Regions from separate parts of the Pantoea osteomyelitidis genome, predicted to be linked through region 4. Evidence: predicted binding sites of a transcription regulator. Region 4 holds the regulator's gene; each other region holds the start of a gene.

Region 1 (6,111 bases), on a different contig from region 4:
GGGGATGGGCTGTGGAGTCGGCTTTATGCGGCGGTGCGCGATGGCGAACAGCGGCAGCCAGTGCTGGAAGCCTTTATGCGTTTTGCGCGTCAGCACGCCTGTGAGCATCTTCCTTTTGTACGGGATGCTTCACGTCCCGGCTCGCTGCTGCCCTCCTCGCCCTGATTCCGTCGGGCGGACAAAATGCCGCCTGTTATCCTCCGGTTCCCTGGCCTATAATGCGCAGCCTCTGTTAATGACCCAAAGAAGAACTCACCATGACCAATAACGATATTCTGCGCAGCGTGCGCTATATGCTCAATCTCAGCGATGCGAAAATGGTGTCGATCTTTGCGCTGGCAGAGAGCGAAGTGCCGCTGGCCGACGTCCAGGCGTGGTTGAAGAAAGAGGACGACGCCGCGTATCGTCCCTGTCCGGATGTGCTGATGGGCTATTTTCTTAATGGTCTGATTTTTTACCGTCGCGGCAAAAGCGACGATGCGCCTGCGCCTTCGATCGAGCGCAAGATGAACAACAACATCTTTATGAAAAAGCTGCGTATCGCCTTTGAGCTGAAAACCACCGACATCCCGGAAATACTGAAAAAAGCGAACTTTATTGTTTCTCAGGCGGAAATTGGCGCGATTTTCCGCAAGCCGGATCACCATAATTACCGCGAGTGCGGCGATCAGATCCTGCGCAATTTCCTGAAAGGGCTGACGCTGATCCATCGCCCACCGGCCAACAAACCCGCGTAAAAACAGAAAAGGCATCGGGATACGATGCCTTTGCGCCTATTATTTGGCGGAGTGTCCGACAATCCAGCGCTTATGTACCCACAGCGAGGCGCAGATCACCGCCGCGCCCAGGATAAAGCTGGTCCAGTGCGGCTGCTGCTGCCAGATCGCCAGATTAACCAGCAAACCAGCGGGCACATGCATATTGTTCATGATGCCCAGGGTGCCGGCATCCACCTGCGTCGCGCCGTAGTTCCACATAAAGTAGCCCAGCCCGGACGCCGCCACGCCCAGCCAGACCAGAATGCCCCATTGCAATCCCGTGGTCGGCAGCTTTTGCGGATTGCCCCAAAGCGTCCAGGCGATAATCGCAATCAATACCGCACCGAGGTAAAACCACGAAAAAGCCGTATGCTGCGGCATCGGCCGCGTCTCCTGCAACCGCTTATAGCCCACCATCCCCACCGCAAAACAGATATTCGCCAGCTGCACCAGCAGCAGGCCGAACCAGAAATGTTCGCTCACTTTGTCGTAGCGAATAATCGCCGCGCCAGCCACTGCCAGCAGCGCGCTGAAGGCGTAGCCGATGCGCAGCGGACGCTTGCTGATCAAATCATAAATCAGCGTAACGTAGAGCGGCGTCATCACGGTAAACAGCAGAAACTCTGACACGCTGAGGTAGAGATAGGCTTCAAAGCCGAGCAGATACATGATGCCTAACTGCAACATTCCCACCAGCATATAAAGCAGCAATGTTGAAGCGCGATAGCCGCGCCAGCGTAGAAACGGCAGGAAAACCAGCGCCGCCAGTGCCAGACGCATCAGCACCGAAAACCAGCTGTCGACCTGCCCAGCCAGATATTCGCCGATCAGGCTAAAGGAAAACGCCCACAGAATGGTGGTAACAATCAGTAATGCCACGATAACAGTCCCGAAAAACAGTGAACCGCTAGTGTAAACAAAGCCGTGCGCGAAGGGCGAAATATCTGGTTTACATCTGAGCAATATACAAGCAGACAATCCCATGCGCGAATAGAGCCACGTTTTGACCTGATCCGCGCGTGAGTGTCACAAAAGTGTAATAATTTTGTCATATATCACAGTAACGCAACGTGACTACCCCTATCCTGTGCGCGAAATGGAACATTAGCGGCAAATTTCTCTTTATCTGTTAACAACAGTGAATCTTGTCGAAAAAATAATACTGCGCCCCGGAGGCCAGACACATGCTAAGTATTTTTAAACCTGAGCGTCACCAGCCGCGCGTGGCGACCGATCGCGTCGATCCGCTTTATCGCCGTCTGCGCTGGCAAATTTTTATCGGCATCTTTTTTGGCTACGCCGCCTACTATCTGGTGCGGAAAAACTTTGCGCTCGCCATGCCATATCTGGTTGAGCAAGGCTTCTCGCGCGGCGATCTCGGCTTTGCGCTTTCCGGTATCTCTATCGCCTACGGCTTTTCGAAGTTCATTATGGGTTCGGTCTCGGATCGCTCGAACCCGCGCGTGTTCCTGCCCGCCGGGCTGATACTCGCCGCTGCGGTAATGCTGTTTATGGGATTTGTTCCCTGGGCTACCTCCAGCATAATGGTGATGTTTGGGCTGCTGTTTCTCTGCGGCTGGTTTCAGGGTATGGGCTGGCCGCCTTGCGGCCGCACCATGGTGCACTGGTGGTCACAAAAAGAGCGCGGCGGCATCGTCTCGGTGTGGAATTGCGCCCATAACGTTGGCGGCGGCCTGCCTCCGCTACTGTTCCTGCTCGGCATGGCGTGGTTTAACGACTGGAAAGCCGCGCTCTATATGCCCGCCTTCGGCGCCATTCTGGTCGCGATCGTGGCTTTTGCGCTGATGCGCGACACGCCGCAGTCGTGCGGACTGCCGCCGATTGAGGAGTATAAAAACGATTATCCGCCGGACTATAACGCGCAGCATGAAGAGGAGCTGACGGCGAAACAAATTTTCATGCAGTACGTGCTGCCGAACAAGCTGCTGTGGTATATCGCGCTGGCTAACGTCTTTGTTTACCTGCTGCGTTACGGCATTCTCGACTGGTCGCCTACCTATCTGAAAGAGGTAAAGCATTTCACGCTGGATAAATCGTCGTGGGCCTACTTTTTCTATGAATATGCCGGTATTCCCGGCACCCTGCTCTGCGGCTGGATGTCCGATAAGGTTTTCCGGGGCAATCGCGGCGCGACCGGCGTCTTCTTTATGACGCTGGTGACCATCGCGACAATCGTCTACTGGTTGAATCCGGCGGGTAATCCGGGCGTGGATATGGCCTGCATGATTGTTATCGGCTTTTTGATCTACGGGCCGGTGATGCTGATTGGCCTGCACGCGCTGGAGCTGGCGCCGAAAAAAGCAGCGGGCACTGCGGCGGGCTTTACCGGACTGTTTGGCTACCTTGGCGGCTCGGTCGCGGCCAGCGCCATTGTCGGCTACACGGTAGATTATTTCGGCTGGGACGGCGGTTTTCTGGTGATGATTGTCGGCTGCGTACTGGCGGTGATTCTGCTGCTGCTGACGATGATCAACGAACATCGGCATAAGCAGCGGCTGTAATAAACAATAAGGCCGGGTAAACCGGCCTTTTTACTTACGCCAGAAACATTCTGCGCAGTGTGTGCGGCACCGCATCATCACGGTTGCTGCCGATCACTTCCAGCTCCGGCAGCAGGTCCTTCAAACGATAGTGCGCATTGTCCATGATGCAGCCTTTGCCCGCCATGGTGAGCATCTCTTTGTCATTCATCCCGTCGCCAAAGGCGATGCACGCCTCCAGCGAGGTATGCAGCCGCTTCGCCACTGCTTCCAGCGCATGACCTTTGGAGACGCCGCCCGCCATCACTTCCAGACAGGTGGGCAAAGAAAAGCTGACGTTGACGCGATCGCCCCAGCGCGCGGCAATCGCCTGCTCCATCGGGATCAGCTGCTCCGGCTCGTCGCTGGTGAAAAACACCTTGCTGATGCCATCGGTCGGAAGAATGCCCGGCTCAAACACCTGATAGTTAAACACCGACTCACGGAAATAATCCTGTTCCGCCGGGCGGTGACGGCTGATAAACCATTCGTCATCGCGGTAGACGTGGGTCAGAATCTGCGGGTCGCTGTATTTCAGCCTGTAGAGATCGTGCGCAATATCTTCATCAAGGTTATGGCTGAAAATTAGCTCGCCGTCGGCATTGTGCACGCGCGCGCCGTTGGCGGTAATCATATAGGCGGGAATGCCAAGCTTATCGCGCATCTGCCCGACGTCGATATGGTGACGTCCGGTGGCGAACACGAAGTGAATATCCTGCGCCACCAGCTGTTGCAGCGTTTCATGGGCAAAGGGTGTCAGGGTATGTTCAGGTGAAAGCAGCGTGCCATCCAGGTCGGATGCAACGATGTGGTACATGTAAACCTCTGGTATCGATGTCAGTTGGCCGAAGCCGGTAGAGTAATGACGCATCAGCCGTGGCGGTCAAAAAAATCGACCACGGCATTCAGCGCTTCGGCACGCATCCTGTCTTCTTCGAACAAGATCTCATGACGCGCGCCCTGAATAATACGCGGCTTACCGCCGTCGCAAGGATGACCTGCCGACGCCATCGTCGCGCAAAAGAGATCCTGTGAGCGGTTATCCACCACGCGGTCGTCGCTGGCCTGCAGCATCAGCATCGGCGTGGTAATGGTTGCCGCCTTGCTGATAATGTTACGCCCGGCGTGGATCCCTTCACGCACCCAGTGATAAGTCGGGCCGCCGACGCGAATCGCCGGATCGTCGGCGTAGAATCTCAGGCTGCGCCGGTAGCGTTCGTGGCTGTGGGTCAGCCGGTTAATACCGAACGGATGGGGACGCCAGCGTCCGGTGCCCAGCGCATAACCCTCGCGCAACGCGGGCCGCTTTTCAGCCCAGTCGAGAATGCGATGCGCCATCCAGTCCGGCAGCGGCAGCGCGATGCCAAACATCGGCGCTGCCAGCGCGACCGCATGAAACGCCTGCGGCTGGCGCGCCAGGAACAGCGTCAGAATCGCGCCGCCCATTGAGTGCGCCAGTGCGAAACGCTGCTGATAATGGCCGCCGACGATCTCTTTCAGGTAGAGCGTTTCCAGATCTTCCACGTAATGGGTGAAATCTACCACGTGCCCGCGATGCGAATCATCCAGCAGACGATCGGAACGACCCTGCCCGCGATGATCGATGATGATCACATCAAAACCGCAGTGAAACAGATCGTACGCCAGCTCCGGATATTTAACGTAGCTTTCAATGCGCCCCGGCACCAGCAGAATGACACGCTTATGTTGCGGGGACGTGAAGCGTACATAGCGAATCGTCAGGTTTTCTACGCCAGTGAATGCGCGCTCTTCCCGGCTGTGCCAGAAATCGAGCAGCGGTCCGGTCGCGAAAGCGGCAAATGCCTTTTCGCGCGTGAGCCAACCTTCTCTGTGTTGATTCATCCGCCCTCCTGCCGCAAAAATTACCTGCCCGGTACCCCTGTGGGTCGTAGCGTCACGCTTATTTCTGGCGTATTGTGTCACACTTCTGCCCATACAGGGAGCGTAACCCATGACCATCGAATGGTGGCTGACCTATCTTCTCACCACCTCAATTCTCAGCCTTTCGCCAGGTTCTGGTGCCATTAATACCATGAGTACCGGCATCAGCCACGGCTATCGTGGGGCTACAGCTTCGATTGCCGGTTTGCAGCTTGGACTGGCGCTGCATATCGTGCTGGTCGGCATTGGTCTCGGCGCGCTGTTTTCGCAGTCGCTGCTCGCCTTCGAAATTTTGAAGTGGGCCGGTGCGGCCTATTTAGTCTGGCTGGGCATTCAGCAGTGGCGTTCGGCTGGCGCGATCGATCTGCACGCCGTTGCCAAAGCGATGCCGCGCCGCCGCCTGTTCAAACGCGCAGTGCTGGTCAACCTGACCAATCCCAAGAGCATTGTGTTTCTTGCCGCCCTGTTCCCGCAGTTCATACTGCCGCATCAACCGCAGGCGATGCAGTATCTGGTGCTTGGCGTGACTACCGTGGTGGTCGATATTATTGTGATGATTGGCTATGCCGCGTTAGCGACACGCATCGCCGCCTGGATTAAAGGGCCGAAACAGATGAAGCGGCTCAACCGTACCTTTGGCGGGCTGTTTATGGCAGTCGGCGCGCTGCTTGTCAGCGCGCGAAAAATGGCTTGATGCTTTTTTAATTTTTTTTAAAACACTGCACGGTGCAAGGTCGTCACCTTGAGATAATCAGATGAATGCCAAAACCGGTGAAGAGTACCCCGGCCATGCCATCTATCCATTTCGCCAGGCGCTGATATTTTGCCCGCATCCACGGCAGCGCGAAGACCGCCGCCACCAGCGAAAACCAGGCGCAGGTTTCGCCGATAATCAGCAAAAACAGACCCCA
Region 2 (6,111 bases), on a different contig from region 4:
ATGGTGTAGGTTGCCATATGGGACGCCGGATAAAACAATATGCAGCCCAGGATGTAAAGCGCCAGCCCCATCAGAATCGCCAGCTTGTAACTCGCCTTACGGATCACCAGCGAGGCCGGAATCGCAATAAGAAAGTAACCGCCATAGAAGGCGCTCTGTACCAGCGCGCTGGCAAAATCGCTCAGGGCAAACACGCTCTTGAACTGCGTGATCAGAATGTCATTTAAGCTGGCGGCACATCCCCAAAGCGGAAACAGGCAGGAGAGCAAAATAAACTGAAAAAGCGGCGTTTTATTAAGGTAGCCATCAGGCTGCTGGACAATGTTTGGTTGCATAACAAGGCCTCAGTTAACGTTATGAAAACGCTGGAAGGTCTCCGCGTCCGGATAAGAGCGCTGTGTGCCACGTCGGGTGACGCTACAGGCGGCATAGGCGGACGCCAGCTGCATCGCCTGGGCGACGTCGCCTGTTTTTATCAGCGAATGGGCAAAACAGCCGATAAATGCATCTCCTGCGCCGCTGGTATCCACGGCGTTGACGGGCGTTGGCGCGACCCGATACGTCTCTGTACCGTGCATCCATAGCGCGCCCCGGCTGCCAAGCGTGATGATCAAATTTTTCAGGCCCCGTTTCAGCAACGACTGACCCGCAGCTTCTACCTGCTCATCAGTCTTTACGGGCAGGCCGGTAAGGATTTCCAGTTCGGTCTCATTTGGCATGAAATAGTCGCACTGGCAGGCGTAGTGGATATCCAGGTTCGCCACTGCAGGGGCCGGATTAAGGATGACTTTGATACCCTGCCGACGGGCAAAATCGATGGCGTAATAGACTGTCTCCAGCGGGATCTCCAGCTGCAGAATCAGCAGCTGACAGCTTTTCAACGCTTCTGCCGCCGTATCAATATCAGTGGGTTTCAGATAGTCATTGGCACCTTTCACGATCAAAATGCGATTTTGCGACTGGTCATCGACAAAGATCGGCGCGACGCCGCTGGAAGTGCCAGGCATTGTTGTCACATAGCGCGTGTCTATACCCTGCTGTTGCAGGTTCGCGAGCGTATTCGCCGCAAACAGGTCATCACCGACTTTGCTTACCATCATCACCTGCGCGCCCAGTTTTGCCGCGGCCACCGCCTGATTTGCCCCTTTTCCTCCACAACCAATCGCAAAGTCGGGTGCCTCCAGGGTTTCGCCTGCTTTAGGTAACGTGTTGGTGTAGGTGATGAGATCCACCATGTTGGATCCAATAACCGCAATCTCCATTTTTTCTCCCGGCTGTGTTTAGCAAAAATGTTATAAAAATAACACTAACAGGTCTTTATCGTTAATTTTGTGACAATAATCCCACCGCGATTATTTTAGTTAATCGCTTTTTGCGGTGATTGACAGCAAACCTGCAATGTTATTATTTTAACAAAAACCCTCATCAAGGAGAGCACCATGAGCCAGACCATTTCCGATTTTGCCCGCTATATCGATCATACTTTGCTGGCGGCAGACGCCACCGAAGCACAGATTCGTCAGCTTTGTGCGGAAGCCAGGCAGCATCATTTTTATGCTGTTTGCGTCAACGCGGGTTATGTCCCGCTGGCCAAATCCAGTCTTGATAACAGCCCGGTGAAAATCTGTGCCGTGATCGGTTTTCCGCTGGGCGCAACCTTGAGCGCCGTGAAAGCATTTGAAGCGCAAAGCGCTATCGCCGCAGGCGCACAGGAGATCGATATGGTGATCAATACGGGCTGGTTGAAAAGCGGTAACCTCGCGGCGGTTGAGGCGGATATCGCTGCCGTACGTGAAGTTTGCGGGTCGATCCCTTTAAAGGTAATATTGGAAACTTGCCTGCTCAGCGAGACGCAAATCATTAAAATTTGTGAAATTTGCCGTGATTTGCAGGTCGCATTTGTAAAAACATCAACCGGTTTCAGCACCGGTGGCGCACGGACAGAAGATGTCAGGCTGATGAAAGCCACCGTGGGCGAGCAGGTCGCAGTAAAAGCCTCGGGCGCGGTACGCGATCGTCAGACCGCGCAGGCGATGGTTGAAGCAGGCGCAACACGGATCGGAACCAGCGCTGGCGTGGCGATTGTCACTGATGCGATGTCTGCTACCACAGGGTATTAAATAAACAGAGATGGTGATGGAAACCCGGCGCGACGAACGTATATATAAGCTGGCTCAGGCGTTGAAGCGCACTGACAAGCTTCACCTGAAAGATGCCGCTCAGCTGTTGGGCGTTTCAGAAATGACCATTCGCCGCGACCTGAATGAAGCGGGTTCGGTGGTGGTACTGCTGGGCGGCTATATCGTCAGCGATCCGAAAAGTCATGCCGGGCACTATTTTGTTTCCGATCAACATGGCCAGAATGCGGCGAAAAAGCAGCGGCTGGCGCAAGCTGCCGCCAGCCTGATCGATGAAAACGATACGGTGTTTTTCGATTGCGGCACTACCGTGCCTTATATCGTGGACGCCTTGCCTGACACCCTGCCCTTTACCGCCATCTGCTGTGCGATGAATACCTTTCTGGCGCTGAAAGAGAAACCCGCGTGCAACGTCATCCTGAGCGGCGGAGAATTTCATGCTGATAACGCACTGTTTACGCCGATCGGCACCCACTCCATCCTGGACGATCTCTGCCCGACGCTGGCGTTTATCTCTGCCGCCGGTATCGACAGCGAACAGGGCGCAACCTGTTATAACCTCAACGAACTGGCGATGAAACACCATGCCATGCGGCGCGCGCGTCAGCGCGTGCTGGTGGCGGATAGCAGTAAATATGGCAAGGTGCTGCCCGCCAGAATCGGCGAACTGCAACGTTTCGATCTGCTGGTGAGCGACAGCGCGCCGGAAAAGACGCTGCAAGCATGGCTGACGCAGCATAAGGTGCCGCTGCGCCTGCCCTGACATTACGCCCAGCGGTTTTCAATCGTCTCGCCGTCACGCAGACGGCGCAGGTTGTCGCATACGCCCGCCACGTTGCCCGCCAGCGAAATGTCCGTCACGCCGCCAATATGCGGCGTGGCGATCACATTATGACGGAAGACCACATCCTGTGGGTCCGGCGGCTCCTGCCAGAAAACGTCCAGCCCGGCGCCCGCCAGGGTTTGCCTCTCCAGCGCCGTCAGAAAGGCGGACTTTTCAATCAGCCCGCCGCGTCCGAGGTTGATCAAAAAGCTGCCGGGCTTCATCTGGCTGAGCGCCTGACCATCAATGATGTGATGCGTCTGCGGGTTGTCCGGCAGGCTGAGCACCACGAAATCGGATTCTGCCAGCAACGCCGGCAACTGCGCCATCTCGCCAACCCAGGCCAGACCATGGGCACGAGCAAAATTCTCATCCGCTTCGCGCTTTACTCCAATCATGCGCATGCCGAAGGCCAAAAGCCGCTTCGCCAGCGCTTTGCCGATACCGCCCAGCCCCACCAGTCCAACGGTTTTTCCCATCAGACCCATGCCAACCGGCTGACCAAGACGCTGGCGGGCCAGGCAGTTGGCGATCTCCTGCTGTTGGCGCGCCAGACCAATCATCATCCAGATGCCCAGCTCCGCCACGGAATCGGCGTTGCCGGAGGTGTCGGAAGGCACGTTGGCGACCATCACGTTTTGCGCCTTCGCGGCGGCGATATCCACGCCTTCCAGCCCGGCACCCGCTTGCTGAATCAGCTTCAGGCGATCCGCCGTCGCCAGCAAGGATGCATCGACTTTGCACATACCGGGGATCAACGCGTCAAAACCGGCCAGGCTCTCCGCCGCGTGGCCCGCCGACGCGACAAACTCCACGTCCGGTAATGTCTGCCGAAATGACTGGATCATGCCGCCCCAGGCGTTTTCATCCGCTGCGATCAGTACTCTCATCGATCTTCCCCTTTTTTTACAAAATCGCAGCATAGTCCCGGCATTGTGTGTAAATCAAACAGTTATCCCACAGGCAACGCCTCTTCGGAATTAACCCCTGCCTGTGGCTGTGATTGGACGGTGAAAAAGGCTAAACTTCGTCATCTGATAAATCACCATACAGACTCCAAGAGGCTCATTACAACGTGGCTCAATTCGTCTATAGCATGCATCGCGTCGGCAAAGTGGTTCCGCCGAAGCGTCATATTCTGAAGAATATCTCTCTCAGCTTTTTTCCCGGTGCAAAAATCGGCGTTCTCGGCCTGAACGGGGCCGGTAAATCGACCCTGCTGCGCATTATGGCGGGCATTGATAAAGATATCGAAGGGGAAGCGCGCCCGCAGCCGGGCATCAAAGTGGGCTACCTGCCACAGGAGCCGCAGCTCAACACCGAACACACGGTGCGCGAATCTGTTGAAGAAGCGCTCTCTGAAGTGGTCGGCGCGCTGAAGCGTCTGGATGAGGTTTACGCGCTCTATGCCGAGCCGGATGCCGACTTCGACAAGCTCGCCGCTGAACAGGGTCGTCTGGAAGAGATTATCCAGGCGCACGACGGTCATAACCTCAACAGCCAGCTGGAGCGCGCCGCTGACGCGCTGCGCCTGCCGGACTGGGACGCGACAATCGGCAACCTCTCCGGCGGTGAACGCCGCCGCGTAGCGCTGTGCCGTCTGCTGCTGGAAAAGCCAGACATGCTGCTGCTCGACGAACCTACCAACCACCTGGATGCTGAATCCGTGGCCTGGCTGGAGCGCTTCCTGCACGACTTCGAAGGTACCGTGGTGGCGATTACCCACGACCGTTACTTCCTCGATAACGTTGCCGGCTGGATTCTGGAGCTTGACCGTGGCGAAGGCATTCCGTGGGAAGGCAACTACTCCTCCTGGCTGGAGCAAAAAGATCAGCGTCTGGCGCAGGAAGCGTCCGCAGAAGCGGCGCGTCGTAAGTCGATTGAGAAAGAGCTGGAGTGGGTGCGTCAGGGCGCTAAAGGCCGTCAGTCGAAGGGCAAAGCGCGCCTGGCACGCTTTGAAGAGCTGAACAGCACCGAATACCAGAAGCGTAACGAGACCAGCGAACTCTTTATTCCGCCGGGTCCGCGCCTGGGTGACAAAGTGGTTGAGGTGAATAACCTGACCAAATCCTATGGCGATCGCGTGCTGATCGACAACCTGTCGTTCTCAGTACCAAAAGGCGCCATCGTCGGCATCATCGGCCCGAACGGCGCCGGTAAGTCCACGCTGTTCCGCATGATGACCGGTCAGGAGCAACCTGACGCCGGCACCATTGAGCTGGGCGATACCGTGAAGCTCGCCTCGGTGGATCAGTTCCGCGACGCGATGGACGGCTCGAAAACCGTGTGGGAAGAAGTGTCAGGCGGTCTGGATATTATGCGCATCGGCAACTTTGAAATGCCGAGCCGCGCTTACGTCGGCCGCTTTAACTTCAAAGGCACCGACCAGGGCAAACGCGTGGGCGAGCTTTCCGGCGGCGAGCGTGGCCGTCTGCATCTGGCCAAACTATTGCAGGTCGGCGGCAACGTGCTGTTGCTCGATGAACCCACCAACGACCTGGACGTGGAAACCCTGCGTGCGCTGGAAAACGCCCTGCTGGAGTTCCCTGGCTGTGCGATGGTGATCTCGCATGACCGCTGGTTCCTTGACCGTATCGCCACCCACATCCTCGACTATCAGGATGAGGGCAAAATCGACTTCTTCGAAGGCAACTTTAGCGAATACGAAGAGTATAAAAAACGCACCCTCGGCGCCGACGCGCTCGAGCCAAAGCGTATGAAGTACAAGCGTATGACGAAGTAATGGAAAATAAACGGAGGAGGCTCTCCTCCGTTTAACTCCCGACGATGAACCTGGCCCGAAGCCACTGCGCGGGCTGATGTTGAAACATACCCATCCTGTTTAACGATAAAAACCGCTCCCTCCTTAATTACAAAACCCATTCAATAAAGCGCCAGCGCTGACAAGTTTCGCCTGCCACCAGGATTTATGATGAACATACAGGACTACACTGTGCGTATTAACCAAGGAGAAACCTATGACTATTCGCGCTATTGCTATCAACCCGGAAAATCCCAAAGCCTTTATTGAAATCCAACAGGAAAAGCCAACGCCCACGGGGTTCGACCTGCTGGTGGAAGTCAAAGCGGCGTCGGTCAATCCGGTCGACACTAAAGTCCACAAAGGGGCCGTTAAAAACGGTTTGCAGC
Region 3 (6,111 bases), on a different contig from region 4:
TCTCCGCCAGCTTCAGCGCGCTTGCTACCGCCGCCACGGCGCCGTCGGCGTCAGAAACCATGCCGATACGGCCCGGACGTGCGCCGATACCGCCGAGACGGCCGACAATACCCAGCGTTGGCGCGCTGCCGCCGCTGCGTTTTCCCTGGGCGCCGGGGATGACGATCTTCACAAAATCGGTTTTACCCTTCGGTCCGCTGACTTCTTTAACGCTCACTTCAAGACCGCTGTAGCCCGCCAACAGCTCTTTAACCTTCTGGCCGCTGGCGTATGCGCTGTCGAGTAACTCAAATACCTGTAGTGTCTGTTGTAAGCTCATCGTTTTTCTCTGGAGAATAGAATTATTTTTTGCCGCCCGGCAGGACGGAACTAAAGAAGCTGAACAGGGCATCACCGGCAATCAGTCCGGCCGCCAACACTTCCATTTTATTACGCATCGACTCACCGCCTGTACGTAACAGCACAGAACGGATAACGATGCCGATAATCACGGCCCAGCCCGCGAGCGGGTTGTTGATCAGCAGGCCGGTCGCCAACAGCACGCCCATCTGACGGCCTGGCCCGCCGATCAGCTGGATCAGCGCGCCGGGAATGGCCCACATTAACAGAGACTTGGCGATGTCTATCGAAACGCCGGCATTGATCGCCGCAACATAGACTTTCGCTACTGGCGGCACCAGGCCCTGGCTAAAATAGTCCTTGAAGATAAACAGCACTACCGGCATGGCGACCACAAAGGCCAGCATGGCGGCAAACAGCTGCTGGCGGCGGCCTTCCAGCTCAAAACGGCTGTGCTCGCCTTTGCCGCGCAGGATCCAGCCCGCTTTGAGGTCGTAACCCATATCGGCGAACGCCGGGCCGGTGGCGGCGGAGAAACCGCATAGCATGGCCAGCGCTTCCGGCGGAAAACCGATCAGGATGCCGATCAGCAGGGTAATCAGCGCCACGGCAAAAGCCGGGAACCAGCCGGAGTGCATGGCCGCCAGGCCAACGATCATCTCATGCAGAAAGGCGGCGAATGCGGCGTAGATCACAAACGCCAGCAGCCACGGCAGCGAGAGATGGGCATACAGGCCGCTGCCCAGGGCGATCAGCATCGCTATCACTAAAAAGCCGATGGCGCCAAAGCGCAGCGTTTTGCCCACATGCGCATTCTGTGCGGCGGGCAGCGCTTCGTTGTTCTGCCCGGCGTAAGCGGGATCGGTTTTGCTGGTGCGGATCAGCTTAACGATCTGGAACAGTGCGACCACGCCAGCCCCGGCCATCACGCCGTGCGGGATGTAGAGCTTGTTGATATCGATGCCAAACAGCGGCTGCGAATAGCCGCGCAGCAGGAAGCCCACGCCCAGCATCCCCAGCGCCCAGATGTTGCCGATAAAGGCGGTGCCCAGCGCCGCCATGGGAAATTTAAACCAGGAGCCTACCGCGCCGATAGCGATACCGGTGCCGAGCAGCGCCGCCTGCTTGCCGCCCTGATCCCCCGCCTTGATCGATTCGGCGGCGGCAATACCCGGCGGCCATGCGCCTTCCGCCGGAAAGATGCGCGTATTGAACATACGATAAAGCAGATAGCCATCCAGCAGCATCGCCAGCGACACGCCGATAAACATCGGCATCACTAAATCCTGACGGCCAAACAGCCAGGGAATCGCAATCGGCAGCAGCAGCGAGTTGGCCGCGCCGAAGGTGGCCGACGAGGTAGCGCTCTGCGCCAGGTTCTGGATATGCACCGAGCGGAAACGGGCGAAGCTCTGTAGCGGAATACGCGCCACGATCATCGCCGCCATCGCGCCAATAATCGCGGTGTTCGGCGTCACGCCCAGGGTGGTTAACAGCTGGACGCCAATAATGGCGCCAAACACGCTGAGCGCCAGCAGCAATAGCAGCGTGGCGGGCGCAAAGCAGCTGGGGTGCGTTTCGTGTTCGTCAGGCTTTTTCTCGGTATGAACAGTGTGACTCACGGTAGTTCTCCTGGCACAGGCAAAGTGAAAACACTAAAGCGGATGGGTAACCAGCGTATCACCCGTTTTTTGCGCGATAGCGTTGGCCGTTTGTTTTAATAAAGAAGCAATGCGCTGAAGTTCATCCTGGGTGGCAAGCGCCTGCGGAAAAGAGAGGCAAAACGCCACGGCTTCATGACGGGCGGGATCGCCGACCGCACAGCTGACCGACGCGGTATCGGCGACCGATTCATTCACTGCGGTGGCAAATCCCAGCGCGCGCGCTTTGTCTATGGCTGCGGTCAATGTCGACTCGCTATAAGGCGTACCGCTCAGTTGCGACACTACCAGCGGGCTGGCGAAGAAATCCCGCAGCTGATGTTCAGGCAGGCGCGCCAGCAATACGCGTCCGGTTGAGGTTCCCCAGGCGGGCGATCGTGAACCAGGCCAGGTCACTACCGGCAGCGCGTGGCGTCCGTGGATTACGCGCAGCACCAGAATCTCCTGATTATCGAGCATGGAGATATAGCCGGTATAACCGGTGCGCTCGCACAGTGAATGCATCTCGGCGTCGACGTAATCGTTAAGCGTCGCCTGGCGGCTTACCAGATGAGAGGCGGAAAGAATCAGCGGACCGGGCAGAAAAGTGCCCTGCGCTTCATTTTTTTCCAGATAGCCATAGGATTCCAGCTGGCTCATCACGCGCGAAGCAGTGCTTTTCGGCATGCCGAGCTGATTTATCACATCGTTCACGCGGATACCCTCCTGACGAGCAATCATCAACTTAAGGATGCTGGCGGTAGTTTCTAACATTGACATGGTTAAGTCTCAATAAATGGGACCAGGTTCTTGTAAATGAGACTGCAAAATGAGTGCCAAAGATTACTACGCTGACTTTGCAGAAAAAACACAGGCGTGGAAAAAACTAACAGATCATAAACGGGCCCCATACGGGTGCAACGCTTTAAGCGGGTGCAGATTTTTGCCGTTTTTTTGCGCTGATTAATGCCGCGTAACAGCACGACGCCAGCGAAACTGATGTTATCTCAGGATAAAACTGGGCCGGTTTGCGGATTTCTTTTCTTTATTAGCCACGGACCTGCTCTGCTTTCCGGGCTGTCATAAAACTGTCATATTTCCTACATTTTACTGTCACTAAACTGTCCTATTTTGCCTCCAGCAGCAATCAACAATCTTATAAAACGGCAATTTGCCTGACCTTGCTCCCCTGGAGGGAATATGACACTGATGCGTAGCACCGTAGCCCGAATCCTCACCGCCACCCTCGCTGTAAGCGCGGTTTCTGCCTTTGCAGCCACCGACCTGACCGGTGCTGGCGGGACGTTCCCGGCGCCGGTTTATGCCAAGTGGGCAGCAGAATATCAGCAAGCCACCGGTAGTAAAGTTAACTACCAGGGTATCGGTTCGTCAGGTGGCGTGAAGCAGATTATCGCCAAAACTGTCGACTTTGGTGCGTCTGATGCGCCGCTGAAAGATGAAGACCTGCAGAAAAATGGCCTGTTCCAGTTTCCGACCGTAATCGGCGGCGTGGTGTTGGCAGTCAACCTGCCGGGCATCAAATCGGGCGAACTGACGCTGGACGGCAAAACCGTTGGCGACATCTACCTCGGTAACATCAAGAAGTGGAACGACCCGGCGATCGCCAAACTGAACCCGAACGTTAAGCTGCCTTCTACCAACATCAACGTGGTTCGTCGCGCTGACGGTTCCGGCACCTCTTTCGTCTTTACCAGCTATCTGGCGAAAGTGAACGAAGAGTGGAACAGCAAAATCGGCAAAGGCAACACCGTTAACTGGCCGACCGGTCTGGGCGGTAAAGGTAACGACGGCGTAGCCGCATTCGTGCAGCGTCTGCCTGGCTCCATTGGCTACGTTGAGTATGCCTATGCCAAGCAGAACAACCTGACTTACACCAGGTTGCTTGATGCAGATGGCAAACCGGTTGCGCCGAACGAGCAGAGCTTCAGCAATGCCGCAAAAGGCGCCGACTGGAGCCAGTCTTTTGCCCAGGATCTGACCTATCAGAAAGGCAATGACGCCTGGCCTATTAGCTCCACCACTTTCATCCTGGTTTACAAAGATCAAGCGAATGCTGATAAAGGTAGTGAAGTGCTGAAGTTCTTTGACTGGGCTTACAAAAACGGCGGCAAGACAGCCACCAGCCTGGATTACGCCACGCTGCCTGATTCGGTCACCGAGCAGATCCGTGCAGCCTGGAAATCCAATATCAAAGACAGCTCCGGCAAAGCGCTTTACCAGTAATGGCATACCAGAGGCCGAATCCGTTCGGCCTGTTACAACGGGCGGCATTGATGTCGCCCTGACTTCCTCTGAATACTGAGACTTCTATGGCTGCTACTAAGCCGACGTTCAAAGCGCCGGGCAAGCAAGGGGACATCATTTTCGGTGCGCTGGTTAAGCTGGCTGCGCTGGTTGTGCTATTGCTGCTGGGCGGCATCATCGTCTCCCTGATCATCTCTTCCTGGCCGAGCATTCAGAAATTTGGTTTCTCGTTTCTCTGGACCAAAACCTGGGATGCGCCCAACGAACAATTTGGCGCGCTGGTACCGATCTACGGTACTGTCGTGACCTCCATCATCGCGTTGGTTATCGCCGTGCCGGTGAGTTTCGGCATCGCCCTGTTCCTGACCGAACTGGCGCCGGGCTGGCTGCGTCGTCCGCTGGGCACCGCCATCGAGCTGCTGGCGGCGATTCCGAGCATTGTTTATGGCATGTGGGGACTGTTTATCTTCGCCCCGCTGTTTGCTGAATATTTTCAGACGCCGGTCGGCGATGTGATGGCCAATATTCCGATTATCGGCGAGCTGTTCTCCGGCCCCGCCTTCGGCATCGGCATTCTCGCGGCGGGCGTGATCCTCGCTATTATGATCATCCCTTATATCGCTTCGGTGATGCGCGATGTTTTCGAACAGACGCCGGTGATGATGAAAGAGTCGGCCTATGGCATCGGCTGCACCACCTGGGAAGTGATCTGGCGCATCGTGCTGCCCTTTACCAAAAACGGGGTGATTGGCGGCGTAATGCTGGGGCTGGGTCGCGCGCTGGGTGAAACCATGGCGGTGACCTTTATCATCGGTAATACCTACCAGCTCGATAACGCCTCGCTGTTTATGCCGGGCAACAGCATTACCTCGGCGCTGGCGAACGAATTTGCCGAAGCGGAATCGGGCGTTCATGTGGCGGCGCTGATGGAGCTGGGGCTGATCCTGTTTGTGATTACTTTTATCGTGCTGGCGATTTCCAAGCTGATGATTCTGCGCCTGGCGAAAAGTGAAGGAGCGCGTTCATGACGACGATAGAAATGCAGGCGCGTGCTGAATTGCAGGCGTCACGCCGTAAAATGCAATCCTGGCGCAGCGTCAAGAACAAAATTGCCCTGACGCTGTCGCTGCTGACCATGGCGTTTGGCCTGTTCTGGCTGGTCTGGATCCTCTATACCACGCTGGCGCGCGGCATCGATGGTTTGTCGCTGTCGCTGTTTACCGAATCGACGCCGCCGCCGAATACCGCGGGCGGCGGGCTGGCGAATGCGCTGGCGGGCAGCGGACTGCTTATTGTTTGGTCAACGGTGATTGGCACCCCGCTGGGCATTATGGCTGGCATCTATCTGGCTGAATATGGCCGTAAATCCTGGCTGGCCGAGGTGATTCGTTTTATTAACGATATCCTGCTGTCAGCACCGTCAATTGTGGTCGGTCTGTTTGTCTACACCCTGGTGGTAGCGAAAATGCAGCACTTTTCCGGCTGGGCGGGCGTGATTGCGCTGGCGCTGTTGCAGGTGCCGATCGTCATCCGTACCACCGAAAACATGCTGCGTCTGGTGCCGGATAGCATGCGCGAAGCGGCCTATGCGCTGGGCACGCCGAAGTGGAAGATGATTTCCGCCATTACGCTGAAAGCTTCCGTGTCGGGCATTATCACCGGCGTGCTGCTGGCTATTGCCCGTATTGCCGGCGAAACCGCCCCGCTGCTGTTTACGTCGCTCTCGAATCAGTTCTGGAGCACCGACATGATGCAGCCGCTGGCGAACCTGCCGGTCACCATCTTCAAATTCGCTATGAGTCCTTTTGCCGAGTGGCAGAGCCTGGCCTGGGCGGGCGTGTTGATTATTACCCTGTGCGTGCTGCTG
Region 4 (6,111 bases):
AGGACGCAGGAAACTGCCGACGATATCGGCACGGAACGGGGCGCTATTTCTTTGCATGATCACTCCTGGCTAAGGCAGTTGACGCAATAGTTGCGTCAGGAAATAATTTCGCTGAGTTATTTATAGCCATCTGGATGGCTATATGGCTAAAACAAGAGTGACATGCGGAATCCTCATCTGCAACCGAAGAAAATTCAGTAGCGATGAGAAAAATTCATTTTGGTTTGAAAAACGGTCAGTTTTGTCCGATCGCCGCACGCGCCTGCGCGATTTGCGCATCGGACAGCGGCAGGTAGCCCGCCTCAGTAACGCGCTGCTGCCCCTGAGGTGAAAGCACCCATTGCAGAAACGCGGCGACCAGCGGCGGCAGAGGCTGGCCGGGAGCTTTATTCACATAAAGGTAAAGCGGTCGCGACCAGGGATAGCGGCCGCTGCGGATGGTTTCAGCGTCCGGAGCAATGGTTTCACCATCGGGCATCTCCAGCGACAGCATTTTCACCCCGCTGAGGTGAAAGCCAAAGCTGGCATAGCCGATGCTGTCCGGCGCGGTGGCCACCGCCTGCACCACGGCGGCGGAGCCGGGAAATTCCGCCACGTCGGCGCGGAAATCTCCCTTGCACAACGCCTGTTGTTTGAAAAACCCCCAGGTTCCCGAGGCGGAATTACGACCGTAGCGCTGAAAGGTGCGCGACGACCAGCCCGGCTCCGTCAGCCCAAGATCGCCCCAGCGCTGCGGCACGCGGTTCGCGCCGCACAGACGGGTAACAGAAAAAATCGCATCCAGCTGCTGTAGCGCGATGCGCCGTAGCGGATTCGCCTGATTGACCACCACCACCAGCGCATCCATCGCTACCGGCACCGCCAGCGGCGGATAGCCATATTTCGCTTCAAAGAGCTGACGCTCTTCCGCCTGCATCGGACGGCTCATTGCACCGAGCTGGGCGGCGCCCGCAGCCAGCGCGGTGGGCGCCGTTGAGGATCCTGCCGCCTGCACCTGCACGTTCACGCCGGGCGACAGCCCACTGAAATCCTCTCCCCAGAGCGTCATCAGGTAGCCAAGCGTATCGGAACCCACGCTGCTCAGGTTGCCCGTCAGCGTGCTCTGCTGCGCCCAGGCGGCGGGAAAAATCAGAACGGCTAACAGCAGAAAACATCTCATTTCAGGAATCCGGTGGCGATCAGTGCACCGCATTCTCCTGCATCCCGGCGGTGACAATCAACCTCGGCGCCAGAGTGAAGGTGAAACAGGTTTTTTTATGCGGTTCGCTGGTGATATCGAGACGCGAATTATGATGGCTGAGGGCGTGCTTCACAATCGCCAGTCCCAGCCCGCTGCCGCCGGTGGCGCGCGATCGCGCCTTGTCCACGCGGTAGAAACGTTCCGTCAGGCGCGGCAGATGTTCCGCGCTGATGCCCGGTCCGTTATCGCATACGGTAAAGTGCGCGCCCTGTTTGTCGCGCAGCCAGCTGATATCAATGCGCGTGCCGTCCGGCGTATGGTTTACCGCGTTATAGACCAGGTTGGAAATGGCGCTGCGCAGCTGCTCATCATTGCCGAACACCTTGAGATGGGGATCGGTATGGAAATGGATCTCGTGACGGCCGCTGCTCAGGGTCTCCGCCTCGCGCTGCAACAGATGCAGCATCATCGGCACATTCACCGTTTCTTTCAGATTGATGGCGGGCGCCGCCTCAATGCGCGACAGCGTCAGCAGCTGTTTCACCAGACTGTCCATGCGCCGCGTCTGCTCCTGCATGGTGTGCAGCGCCTTGCCGCGTGAACGTTCGTTCATCACGGAATCGTTCATCATCTCCAGATAACCCTGCAGCACCGTGAGCGGCGTGCGCAGCTCATGGCTGACGTTGGCAAAGAAGTTACGGCGCGCTCCTTCCAGCTGATGCATCTGCGTGACGTCACGCGCCACCATCAGCCACTGCCCTTCGCTGTAGGGCATCACGCGGAACTCCATATGGTGCTGATTATTCAACACCAGCGTCAGCGGCTTGTTGAAGTCGCGCTGGCGGATATAGCGGGAGAATTCAGGATAGCGCAGCAGGTTGAGAATATTCTGGCCGTTATCTTCCGGCCAGCGCAGCCCCAGATGCTGTTGCGCCAGGCCGTTGCACCAGAAAATGGCACCCTCTTCGGTGGTGAGCACCACCGCATCGGGCAGGGATTCAGCGCCGCTGCGAAAGCGTTTGATCAGATTGCCCAGCTCACGACGCCGCCGACGGTTGCGCAGCTGCATCTGATACAGCCCGTAGAACAGCGGCTCCCAGCTGCCGCGGCCGTTGGGCGGCGTCATAGTGCGGTCAATCCATAACCAGTGCGACAGGCGCATCAGGTTATAAAAATGCCAGAACAGCACCGTCAGCACGGCGCTCAGCAGCAGCCAGGGCAGCCCGCCCAGCAGTAGCCCCAGGATCAGCGCCGGTACGCAGGCCAGACAGAGTTCTGACAGTAATCTCTTCCAGGAGAGTCGTTCCAGCACGGTTGAGACTCCCTTCAGTAGCGGGCAGAGAAACGATACCCGGTTCCGCGTACGGTTTGCACCATGCGATCGTGGCCGGAGATCTCCAGCGCTTTACGTAAACGACGGATATGCACATCAACGGTACGATCCTCCACGTAAACGTTGGTGCCCCAGACATGGTTCAGCAGTTGTTCGCGGCTGTAAACGCGTTCCGGGTGGGTCATAAAGAAGTGCAGCAGCTTGTACTCCGTCGGCCCCATCTCCAGCGGCTGGGTTTCCGACATGACCCGGTGCGATGAAGGATCGAGGCTCAGCCCCTGCATCTCTATCACCTCTTCCACCGCCATCGGCGAGATGCGACGCATTACCGCTTTGATGCGCGCCATCAGCTCCTTGGGCGAGAACGGCTTGGTGATGTAGTCATCGGCGCCGACTTCGAGGCCGCGCACGCGATCTTCCTCCTCGCCGCGCGCGGTAAGCATCATTACCGGAATATCGCGCGTCATCGCTTCGCGCTTCAGATGCTTGATAAACTGTATGCCGCTGCCGCCGGGCAACATCCAGTCGAGCAGAATTAAATCTGGCCAGGGTTCAATCAGTTTCCCGATCGCGCTGTCATAATCTTCCGCTTCGATAGGTTGGTAATCATTCTGCTCCAGAACGAAACACAACATTTCACGGATAGGGGCTTCATCTTCCACAACCAAAATGCGCTTAGCCATTATTACTCCTGCAGATGTGACTGGCATCACTGGGATTTGCGGCGTCATTATGCGTCAGTTTTATGACACTTTTATGAAAAACCTACCACCCCGGCGCGGCTGAAAAAAGCTAATTATGAGAGGATGATGGCGTTTTATTCTTTCAGCGCTGAAGTGGGTATAATCCAGCAGCGATTTGCATCGGCCAGGGAAATTTATGCGTATTATTCACACCTCCGACTGGCATCTTGGCCAGTTTTTCTATAGCAAAAGCCGTGCGGCGGAGCATCAGGCGTTTCTCGACTGGTTGTTGCAGCAGGTGCGCACGCATCAGGTTGATGCGGTCATCGTGGCCGGTGACATTTTCGATACCGGCGCGCCGCCCAGCTATGCGCGCGAACTTTACAACCGCTTTGTGGTGGCGCTACAGCCCACCGGCTGTGAGCTGGTGGTGCTGGCGGGCAATCACGATTCGGTGGCGACGTTGAATGAGTCGCGCGAGCTGCTGGCCTGTCTTAATACCCGCGTCATCGCCGCCGCCAGCGCCGACATCGAAGAGCAGGTGCTGCTGCTCAACCAGCGCAACGGCGAACCCGGTGCCCTGCTCTGCGCCATCCCCTATCTGCGCCCGCGCGATATTTTGCGCAGCAAGGCGGGACAGTCGGGACGGGAGAAACAGCTGAGCCTGCTGGAGGCGATTGGTCAGCATTATCAGCGCTGCTTTGTGGCGGCACAGGCGCGGCGCGAGGCGCTCGGCCTGATGCTGCCGATTGTCGCCACCGGCCATCTCACCACGGTGGGCGTCACCAAAAGCGATTCGGTGCGCGATATCTATATCGGCACCCTCGACGCTTTTCCGGCGCAGGCCTTCCCGCCCGCCGACTATATCGCCCTCGGCCATATCCATCGCGCCCAGCGCATCGCCGATCAGGATCATATCCGCTACAGCGGATCGCCGATCCCGCTCAGCTTTGACGAGCTGGGACGCGAGAAAAGCGTCTGCCTGCTGGCGTTTACCGAGGGCGCGCTGGCCGCCGTCACGCCGCTCGCCGTGCCGCTGTTCCAGCCGATGCAGATGCTGAAGGGATCGCTGGCGGAGATAGAACAGCAGCTCAGCGTCTTTCATCACTGGCAGGAAGAGAAGCCGGTCTGGCTCGATATCGAGGTGACCACCCAGGAGTATCTCAGCGATCTGCAACGACGCATTGAGACGCTGACTCAGGATCTGCCGGTTGAGGTGCTACTGGTGCGACGCAGCCGCGAGCAGCGCAACCGCGTTATTGAGCGAATGAGCAACGAGACCCTGAATGAACTCAAGGTAGAAGAAGTGTTTGAACGCCGGCTGATCCAGGAAACCGATCTCGACCCGCTGGCGCAGCAGCAGTTAACCCAGCTTTTCCGCGTGACGCTGGCTGAGATGCAGGAGCAGGAACCGTCATGAAAATTCTTACCCTGCGCTTTAAGAACCTGAATGCCCTGCGCGGAGAATGGTTTATCGATTTTCGCAGCGAGCCTTTCGCCAGCAACGGACTTTTCGCCATTACCGGCGCGACCGGCGCGGGCAAAACCACCCTGCTGGACGCCATCTGCCTTGCTCTGTATCACCAGACGCCGCGCCTCGGCGTGATCTCGCAGACGCAGAACCCGCTGATTACCCGTGACACCGCTGAATGTCTGGCGGAAGTGGAGTTTGAGGTAAAAGGCGAAGCCTGGCGCGCCTTCTGGAGTCAGAACCGCGCGCGTGGCCTGCCGGACGGCAAGCTGCAGGCACCGCGCGTTGAGCTGGCGCGCTGCATCGATAATCAGATCGTGGCGGATAAGGTGGCGGACAAGCTGAAGGCGGTAGAAACGCTTTCCGGCCTCGACTTTGCCCGCTTTACCCGTTCAATGATGTTGTCGCAGGGCCAGTTTGCCGCTTTTCTGAATGCCAAACCGGGCGAGCGCGCCGAACTGCTGGAGGAGCTGACCGGCACTGAGATTTACGGCGAGATCTCAATGATGGTCTACGACAAACACAAGCAGGCGAAAACGGCGCTGGAGGCGTTGCAGGCGCGGGCGGGCGGCATGACGCTGCTGGAACCCGCTGTGCGCGACGCCCTGCAACAGCAGGTACAGCAGCTCTCAGAAGCGGAGCAGGCGCTTACTCAACAATCTGATCTGGGCCAGCGACAGCAGCAGTGGCTGACGCGTGCAAACGGCATGCAGGGGGAGATGCAGCAGGCTGGCAGCGCACGCGACGAGGCGGAACAGGCCTGGCGCGAGGCGGAGCCGCTGCGTCAGCGGCTGGCGCGCGGCGAGCCGGCAGAAAAGCTGCGTGCCGACTGGCAGCAGCGCGACCGGCTGAAGGCGGAACAGCAACGCCTGACGCAACAGCAGCTGCAGCTGGAAACAGAGCAGCAACAAGCGCAACAGGCGCAGGAAACGCAACAGCAGCGTTATGAACAGCAGCAGGCGGCGCGTCAGCAGCTTTTGCAGGCGCAGCAGCAGCAGGAAACCTTGATTAGCGAAGAGGTTATCCCGCTCGATCAGCAGATTGCCAGCCTGCAACAGCAGCAGACGCAGCAGCAGCGCAGCAGCGCGCAGCAGCAGCAGGCGCTCAGCCAGACGCAGCAGGATCTCACGCGCCTGACGCAGGAGCGCGCCGCGCTGCAAACAAAAATCGACCAGCTTGTGCTGTGGCGACGCGACCAGGCGGACGTGGCGCGCTGGGGCGAATCGCTGCGTCTGTGGCAGGATCGCTTTGTTCAGATTGCGCAGCGTGAGCAGGCGCTCACTGCGCTGGCGCAGCAGGTTGCGCAGCAACAGCAGCATAACCACCGTCATCAGCAGCAGCTGAATCACAGCGAACAGCAGACGCAGCCGCTTCGTCAGGCGGAGCAGCAGGCGTTGCAGACGGTTGAGCAGGCGGAGCAGGCATTCAGCGCGCTGGAACAGCA

What was found. Region 4 encodes PhoB, which activates phosphate uptake and scavenging genes when phosphate is short. Its sites were predicted from a motif close to CTGTCATAAAACTGNCNNAT; they were not measured.
Region 1: a site for PhoB is predicted at 1,782-1,801, ahead of glpT (glycerol-3-phosphate transporter). Genes of this name have one in related genera too.
Region 2: a site for PhoB is predicted at 1,319-1,338, ahead of rbsK (ribokinase). Genes of this name have one in related genera too.
Region 3: a site for PhoB is predicted at 3,057-3,076, ahead of pstS (phosphate ABC transporter substrate-binding protein PstS). Genes of this name have one in related genera too.

Annotation. Positions count from the first base shown of each region.
Region 1 covers NZ_JBGFSN010000001.1:212,879-218,989, reverse strand. The annotation lists gene metR (HTH-type transcriptional regulator MetR) at 1-165, shown strand, start outside; gene ABU178_RS00995 (DUF1456 family protein) at 258-737, shown strand; gene ABU178_RS00990 (carboxylate/amino acid/amine transporter) at 777-1,637, opposite strand; gene glpT (glycerol-3-phosphate transporter) at 1,943-3,280, shown strand; gene yigL (sugar/pyridoxal phosphate phosphatase YigL) at 3,315-4,115, opposite strand; gene pldB (lysophospholipase L2) at 4,169-5,161, opposite strand; gene rhtB (homoserine/homoserine lactone efflux protein) at 5,271-5,894, shown strand; gene rhtC (threonine export protein RhtC) at 5,938-6,111, opposite strand, start outside.
Region 2 covers NZ_JBGFSN010000003.1:311,849-317,959, reverse strand. The annotation lists gene fucP (L-fucose:H+ symporter permease) at 1-335, opposite strand, end outside; gene rbsK (ribokinase) at 345-1,262, opposite strand; gene deoC (deoxyribose-phosphate aldolase) at 1,440-2,120, shown strand; gene deoR (DNA-binding transcriptional repressor DeoR) at 2,137-2,901, shown strand; gene ABU178_RS03775 (2-hydroxyacid dehydrogenase) at 2,904-3,851, opposite strand; gene ettA (energy-dependent translational throttle protein EttA) at 4,037-5,704, shown strand; gene ABU178_RS03765 (zinc-binding alcohol dehydrogenase family protein) at 5,940-6,111, shown strand, end outside.
Region 3 covers NZ_JBGFSN010000011.1:138,538-144,648, reverse strand. The annotation lists gene ABU178_RS18915 (DUF1177 domain-containing protein) at 1-319, opposite strand, end outside; gene ABU178_RS18910 (OPT/YSL family transporter) at 342-1,886, opposite strand; gene ABU178_RS18905 (IclR family transcriptional regulator) at 1,995-2,759, opposite strand; gene pstS (phosphate ABC transporter substrate-binding protein PstS) at 3,180-4,223, shown strand; gene pstC (phosphate ABC transporter permease PstC) at 4,310-5,272, shown strand; gene pstA (phosphate ABC transporter permease PstA) at 5,269-6,111, shown strand, end outside.
Region 4 covers NZ_JBGFSN010000004.1:124,835-130,945, reverse strand. The annotation lists gene ABU178_RS05535 (cobalamin-independent methionine synthase II family protein) at 1-57, opposite strand, end outside; gene ABU178_RS05530 (PstS family phosphate ABC transporter substrate-binding protein) at 236-1,159, opposite strand; gene phoR (phosphate regulon sensor histidine kinase PhoR) at 1,179-2,492, opposite strand; gene phoB (phosphate response regulator transcription factor PhoB) at 2,507-3,196, opposite strand; gene sbcD (exonuclease subunit SbcD) at 3,393-4,616, shown strand; gene ABU178_RS05510 (SbcC/MukB-like Walker B domain-containing protein) at 4,613-6,111, shown strand, end outside.